2 regions of the Pseudoalteromonas sp. S3785 genome follow, and region 1 is predicted to be linked to the other one. Evidence: predicted binding sites of a transcription regulator. Region 1 holds the regulator's gene; the other holds the start of a gene.

Evidence for each region. Region 1 encodes ArgR, which controls arginine synthesis, uptake and breakdown. Its sites were predicted from a motif close to ANTGAATANNTATTCANT; they were not measured.
Region 2: argC (N-acetyl-gamma-glutamyl-phosphate reductase) is a predicted target of ArgR. The motif match lies at 1,178-1,195, and genes of this name have one in related genera.

The regions. Positions count from the first base shown of each region.
Region 1 covers NZ_PNCT01000005.1:5,017-8,799, forward strand. The annotation lists gene CWC17_RS01480 (ABC transporter ATP-binding protein) at 1-207, shown strand, start outside; gene CWC17_RS01485 (Dyp-type peroxidase) at 251-1,150, shown strand; gene argR (transcriptional regulator ArgR) at 1,147-1,614, opposite strand; gene mdh (malate dehydrogenase) at 1,840-2,772, shown strand; gene ispB (octaprenyl diphosphate synthase) at 2,861-3,783, opposite strand, start outside.
Region 2 covers NZ_PNCT01000070.1:21,575-25,357, reverse strand. The annotation lists gene argE (acetylornithine deacetylase) at 1-1,121, opposite strand, end outside; gene argC (N-acetyl-gamma-glutamyl-phosphate reductase) at 1,340-2,350, shown strand; gene argB (acetylglutamate kinase) at 2,350-3,117, shown strand; gene CWC17_RS16275 (ornithine carbamoyltransferase) at 3,125-3,783, shown strand, end outside.

The DNA.
Region 1 (3,783 bases):
ATTGAGCTTGCGCAAAATACGCAGGCTGATAATCCTCAAAGTGTGAGCATTTTAAGCCGTCGGTTTATAGGTTCTGCTTATGTTTACACTGTTTTAATTGCAGATCAAGAGATTGAAGTTGCCGCACAATATGGCCAGTCATTTGAAATAAATGAGCAGGTTATAATAAAAATAAAACCTCACACGGTGAATTTTTTCGAATCATAACAAACGTGTTATTCGCTGTGTTTTATAAAGCTAAGGAATAACAATGGCGCAAGCGCAATCTGGGATTTGTGCTGAAGCAAACTTACACGGTTTGCATTTATTTTTTAATGTATTTGATGGTCAAGACGAGTCATTGCGCGCAAAGCTTAAGCGCGTAAGCGCAATTGAAGAAGAGTTTAGTGATCAGTTCTCGGAGGCCATGCTCTCTTGCATGGTGGCCATAGGCGCGCAATATTGGCCGCATATACTACCTGAATATATCCCAAGCGAGCTGCAAAGCTTTCCTAATATAAATCACAGCGATTTTGTTATGCGCGTACAGCCCTGTGATTTATTTATCCAAATTCGCTCAGACCGAGAAGATGTTAATCACCTTTTTGCATTGCAAATATTAAAGTTGTTTTCGCCCGATGTAGAGCTGGTTGAACAAATTCGCAACTTTAGGTTTTTAGATGGGCGAGACTTTAACGGCTTTATTTACGCAGGCGACACCCCGCATGGGCGGCAAAAACGAATCACGGCACTGGTTAATAAGCCCGACAGCTTTGAGCACCAAGGTAGTTATATTCATGTCCAGCGTTATAAGCATGACTTGAGTGTATGGCAGCATTTATCACTCAGCGAGCAAGAGCATATTATGGGGCGCACGCGTTTAGATAACACTTTAATTGAGCCTAAGGTAGATACTAGCCACGCCACTAGAAGTGAGCTAAAAAATGAGAGCGGCCAAGCAATATTGCTTAACCAAAGCATGCCGTATGGCGATGTTTATGAGCAAGGTATGCTAAGTATTACATGCTCTGCATCGGGAAGTGCGTTTGAAAAGGTACTCAACAGCCGCATAGGAAAAGGAGAGTGTTACGACCATTGGCTTGATTTTACTCAAGCCGATATGGGCTCAGCGTTTTTTGCACCGTCAGTTAGTTTTTTAAAACAGCTTTAAACCGTATCAAATAAAATGCGTACGCGCTCAAGCGTAATGTCAATTTCAGAAATTTTTGCAGGCGCAATAAAAATAGTGTCATCCCCAGCAATTGTGCCTAAAACACCATCAGCTTTACCTAAAGAATCTAACAAACGAGCAATTAACTGCGCTGCGCCTGGGCTGGTGGTAATAATAATCATCATCTCGTTATGCATAATATCAATAACAAGCTGGCGCAGTGGGCTTTTAGCTGTTGGTACGCCCATTTCTGCGGGAAGGCAATACACCATTTCTTGTTTAGCATTACGGGTTCGCACAGCGCCAAACTTGCTAAGCATACGCGACACTTTACTCTGGCTTATATTGTCAAAGCCTTGCTCTTTTAATGCTTCGACTATTTCGCCTTGCGAGCCAAAATTCTCTTCTTTTAAAAGTGCTTTAAACGCTTTTACCAGTGCTTCTTGTTTGTCTTGAGGTTGCATAGTCTTTATTCATTTTTGTTATTTATAATGCAAATTCTACACAAAAATGAATAATTATGCAGCAGTTGTTTAGTTAACTTGCCAGTTTACTGCGATAAACCAACAAAGTTTACAACTATGGTCGAAAATATACCTGAAATAAGCAGGATAAATTTGTTTTTAGTCGCTAATTTCATTATCTTAAGAGCCACAAATATTTCCTACCTCAAATTACGGAGAATTCCAATGAAAGTTGCTGTATTAGGTGCTGCAGGCGGTATCGGTCAAGCGTTGTCTTTATTATTAAAAACAGGTTTACCAGCTGGTTCTGAATTATCACTTTACGATGTTGCACCAGTTGTACCAGGTGTTGCGGTTGACCTATCACACATCCCTACAGATGTTAAAGTAGCAGGTTTTGGCGCAGACGATTTAAATAAAGCGCTTGAAGGGTGTGATATCGTACTTATCCCAGCGGGTATGCCACGTAAACCAGGTATGGATCGTGCGGATTTATTTAACGTAAACGCAGGTATCATCAAAACATTAGCAGAAGGCATTGTTGCTAGCTGCCCTAAAGCATTAGTGGGTGTTATCACTAACCCAGTAAATGGCACTGTGCCAATCGTTGCTGAAGTATTCAAAAAAGCAGGTACTTACGATGCAAGCCGCGTATTTGGTATTACTACGCTTGACGTAATTCGTTCAGAAGCATTTGTTGCTGAGCTTAAAGGCGTAGACGTAGCATCAGTAAAAGTACCCGTAATTGGTGGCCACTCTGGCACAACTATTCTTCCTCTACTTTCTCAAGTTGAAGGCGTAAGCTTTACCGAAGAAGAAGTTGCTACACTAACTCCACGTATCCAAAATGCTGGTACTGAAGTAGTAAATGCTAAAGCGGGCGGTGGTTCAGCTACACTTTCTATGGGTGCTGCTGCAGCACGTTTTTGTATGTCTTTAGTTAAAGGCCTACAAGGTGAAGACGTAGTAGATTACGCATACGTTGCTGTTGAAAATGGTGATGCAGAGTACTTTGCTCATCCAGTACGTTTAGGTAAAAACGGCGTAGAAGAAATTCTTTCTTACGGCGAGCTAAGCGCATTTGAAGAAAAAGCTAAAAACGATATGCTTGAAACGCTGAAAAAAGACATCAAAGAAGGTGTCGATTTCATGGCGTAATAGCCAAATTTCATACAAAAAAGCCTGCATATGCAGGCTTTTTTATTGCTCGAAAATTATTACCCTTTACTAATTAAGGGCTATGGCCTTAGTGATCTCGCTCTACAGCAATACGCGCTAGGCTTATTAATGCTTGCTTATACTGTGATTCAGCTAAAAAGTCTAAACAGGCTATCGCTTTATCTGCTTCTTGCTGCGCCTTTTGCATTGTAAATTCAAGCGCCTTGGTTTCTTTTAAAGCCGTTAAAATAGCCTCAAGGTTATCCATACCATTGCAATGTTCAATAGCATCTCGAATAAGGGCTCTTTGCTCATCACTACCATGCTGCATAGCATAGATTAATGGTAAGGTAGGTTTGCCTTCTGCTAAATCATCACCAATATTTTTACCTAACTGGTTAGCGTCTGCGTTGTAATCAAGCACATCATCAACTAATTGAAAAGCAGTACCTAAGTGCATACCGTATAAGTTAAGCGCATCTAGCACACTATTATCTTGCTCGGTAATAATAGCCGCAAGCCCTGTAGCGGCCTCAAACAATTTAGCCGTTTTAGAATAAATAACCTGCATGTAACTTGCTTCGGTAGTGTTAGGGTCGTTGCAATTCATAAGCTGCAATACTTCGCCCTCGGCAATAACATTGGTTGCATCAGCAAGTACTTGCATAATCTGCATTTTACCAAGTCCCACCATCAGCTGAAACGAGCGGGTGTAAATAAAATCCCCAACTAACACGCTGGCAGCGTTACCAAATTCGGCATTGGCAGTAGGTGTACCACGGCGTAGGTTAGATTCATCAACAACATCATCGTGTAATAGCGTTGCAGTATGAATAAATTCAACAATTGTTGCTAAGGTAATGTGATCTTTACCTTGGTAGCCCAAAGCTCTTGCAGCCAATAGAGCAAGCATAGGGCGTACGCGTTTGCCACCGCTGTTAACGATGTACAGCCCAAGTTGATTGACTAACGCCACATCTGAGCGCATTTGCGCGTGTATAAGTTGATTGA
Region 2 (3,783 bases), on a different contig from region 1:
TCAGTTATAATTTTTTGCGATGGGTTTATTTTCTCCATTGCTAAAAACTCATCGGGTTGGTGGGCTTGATTAATAGAGCCAGGCCCCATGACTATTGTTTCACAGCCAAGTTGCTGGATAAACGGCGCCTCTGTGCAATAGTTAACGGCAACAGCTTTCTCTCCTGCAATTTTTTCTGCCATTTTAACGAGTGCGCTGTCGGTGCTACCGCTAAAAGCAGGAATGGGGTCGTGTAAATCAATCACGCTCACTGCGTTTGGGTATTGTGCGTTTATATCGCTGGTGGCATCAATAAGCAAAGCTTGTAGGTCTTTAATGCTTAACCCCGGAAGTGGGCGCATATCTATGTGCATTTCGCAGCACCCACAAATGCGGTTTGCATTATCACCACCATGAATATTGCCTAAGTTTAAAGTAGGGTAAGGTATTTCAAAATGTTCAACTGAATATTTATTCTTTAACTGCTCTTTTAAGAGCAGCAATTTTGTAATCACTTTATGCATGACTTCGATGGCGTTAAGTCCACGTTCGGGATCGGAGCTATGACCTGAACGACCAACCACTCTTATAGCGGTACTCATATGCCCCTTGTGGGTAAATACAGGAGTCATATCAGTAGGTTCGCCAATTATACAGCGAGCAGGTTTTAAATTAGGGTGCTTACAAATTTGCTGTGCACCCGCCATGGTAGTTTCTTCATCGGCAGTGGCAAGTATTAAAATAGGCTGAGATTGTTGCTTTTCATCAAGTTCACTAATTGCTTGCAGCACAAAAGCAAAAAAGCCCTTCATATCAATGCTGCCTAATCCATACAACTTATTATTCTGCTCTGTTAGTTTAAACGGGTTGTGGTTCCAGCGGCTATCATCAAACGGTACAGTATCGGTGTGCCCTGCAAGCATTAAACCGCCATCACCTTGGCCACGCTTAGCTAATAAATTGTATCGGCCTTTACCGCCTTCTAATTCTATAATTTCGCAAGTAAAACCAAGGCTTTCACACCACTGTGCAAGTAACTCTATTACCCCTTTATTACTCATACAAAGATCATCCTCTATTGCACTAATAGAGGGGGCAGCAATGAGTTGTTGGTACATTGAGATAAATGACGGCAAAGACATAAAAAAATCCAAAATAATTATTCAATTTAATTGCATAACAATATAAAAGTATTTATGATGAATATCAATTCACTTTTTAAGCATAAATATATTAAGTATAGCCATGAAGATAATGCGACGATAATCAACAATTCATTAAGAAAAGTATTAGCTAGCATCTAAGCTAGTGTAAGCGAACACCACCCCTATTTAGTAGTAAATTTATAATCGAGTAACAAATGAATGTAGTGATTATTGGCGCAAGCGGTTACAGCGGCGCAGAATTAGCAAGTTTAGTTGCTAAGCACCCTAATTTAACTTTATCAGGTTGTTATGTGTCTGAGGGAAGTTTAGATAAACATAAGTTATTAAGTGATTTATACCCAGAGCATAACGGATTACTGGACTTGCCATTATTACCTCTAAGTGACTCTGCGTTTGATGTTATTAACGCAAGCGCTGATTTCATCTGTTTATGTACTGATCATAAAGTAAGTGTTGATTTAGCCCCGCAATTTTTAGCCATGGGTAAAAAAGTATTTGATTTATCTGGCGGCTACCGCCTTGCTAGTAATGACGACTACGTCACTTACTATGGCTTTGAGCATCAACACCCTGAGCTATTAAGTGAAGCGGCTTACGGGTTAGCTGAGTGGAATAGTGATGCCATAGCAAGCGCACAACTTGTTGCTGTGGCAGGTTGTTATCCTACAGCCGCACTTAATGCGTTAAAACCACTGCAGCAGGCTGGATTGTTAAGTGATGAAAAAGTAATTATTAATGCGGTTTCTGGTGTAACTGGTGCTGGGCGCAAAGCCAGCGTAGGTACTCACTTTTGCGAAGTATCGCTTGCCCCGTATGGTTTATTTAACCATCGCCATGGACCAGAAATCGAACAGCACCTGGGACACAAGGTGTTATTTACACCGCACTTAGGTAATTTTCCGCGTGGGATTTTAGAAACTATCTATTTACAGCTTAAGCCAAACGTTACCAAGGAAAACGTTTCTGATGCTTATAAAGTACTTGAAAACGAGCCATTGATTCGTTTGCTAGGCGATAAAATACCCTCTATTAAAGGTGTAGCTAAACAGCCGTACGTTGATATTGGTTGGCAGCAACAAGGCTCGCAGTTAATTGTTATGGCAGCCATAGATAATTTATTAAAAGGCGCTGCAGGCCAAGCATTGCAGTGCATTAACTTATCTATGAATTTAGATCATACAACGGGTTTAAAGGGAGCCTTTTAATGAGCACTAAAACGTGGGTAATTAAATTAGGTGGTGCTGTACTTAACTCTGAAAACGCAGCAAAAGCGTTGTTTGATGTATTAAGCACAGATCAAAATAATCAGTTTGTAATAGTGCATGGTGGCGGCTCGTTAGTTGATACCTGGCTACAACAAGCTGGATTTGCTAGTGCAAAACACCAAGGCTTACGTATTAGCCCAAGTGAGCAAATGCCTTACATAGTGGGGGCGTTGGCTGGCAGTGCAAATAAGCAGCTGGTAAGCCAAGCTATTAATGCAGGGCATAAACCTGTTGGTTTAAGCCTTTATGAAGCCGGTGTGATGGCGTCGCAAAAACTAAAAGCACTTGGTCAAGTAGGTAAATGCACAAGTAATGATGATTCAATAGTGAATGATTTACTTAAGCTTGGTCGCTTACCTATTGTGAGCTCAATCGGCTTTGATGAGCAAGGCAATTGGTACAACGTGAATGCCGATGAAGCTGCGGCAGCGATTGCGAGCAACTTAAACGCAGAACTTATTTTTATGACCGATGTAGAAGCGGTACTTGATGCAAACAAGCAGCCGTTACATCAACTTGACACAAAACACATTGATACTTTAATTGATGAAGGAGTAATTTTGGGCGGGATGGAGGTCAAAGTGAAGACCAGCCTACACGCTGCCCAACATTTACGACGAGGTGTGTATATTTCCAGTTGGCAAAAGCCAGAAAACTTAACTGCTTTGCTACAAGGCGAGCATGTCGGAACAAAGATTACACCATAGGGTTACCATGTTAGAGAATTTTTTAACGGGTCTAGAATTAGACCAACAAGGCGCACTTAATTTATTAAAGCTTGCGCGTGATTTAAAAGCAAATCCAGAGAAATACAGCCAAGTACTAGCAGGCAAGTCAGTTGTTACCTTATTTGAAAAGCAAAGCTTACGTACGCGTTTATCGTTTGATATTGGTATTAATCGTTTAGGTGGTCACGCTGTATATTTAGACCAGCAAAATGGCGCTATGGGCGCACGTGAATCGGTAAAAGACTTCGCGCTGAATATTTCTACATGGGCTGATGGTATTGTAGCGCGTGTTAATCAGCACAGCACATTAACAACGCTAGGTGAGTACTCTTCTGTGCCTGTGGTTAATAGCTTGTGTGATTTATATCACCCGTGCCAGGCATTGGCTGATTTTTTAACGCTACAAGAAGTACACGGCGATGTGAGTGAGCTAAAAGTGGCTTACTTAGGTGAAGGTAATAACGTTACTCATTCACTTATGTTATTAGCAGCAACACTAGGTACTGATTTTGTTGCTGTTACGCCAAAAGGTAGCTCACCTGATTCGCAAATTCTTAAAAAGGCCGAGCAAATAGCGGCAATGAACGGTGCATCAGTCATGGTAAGTGACCGCGTAGAAGCGGCCGTAGGCGCAAACGTTGTATA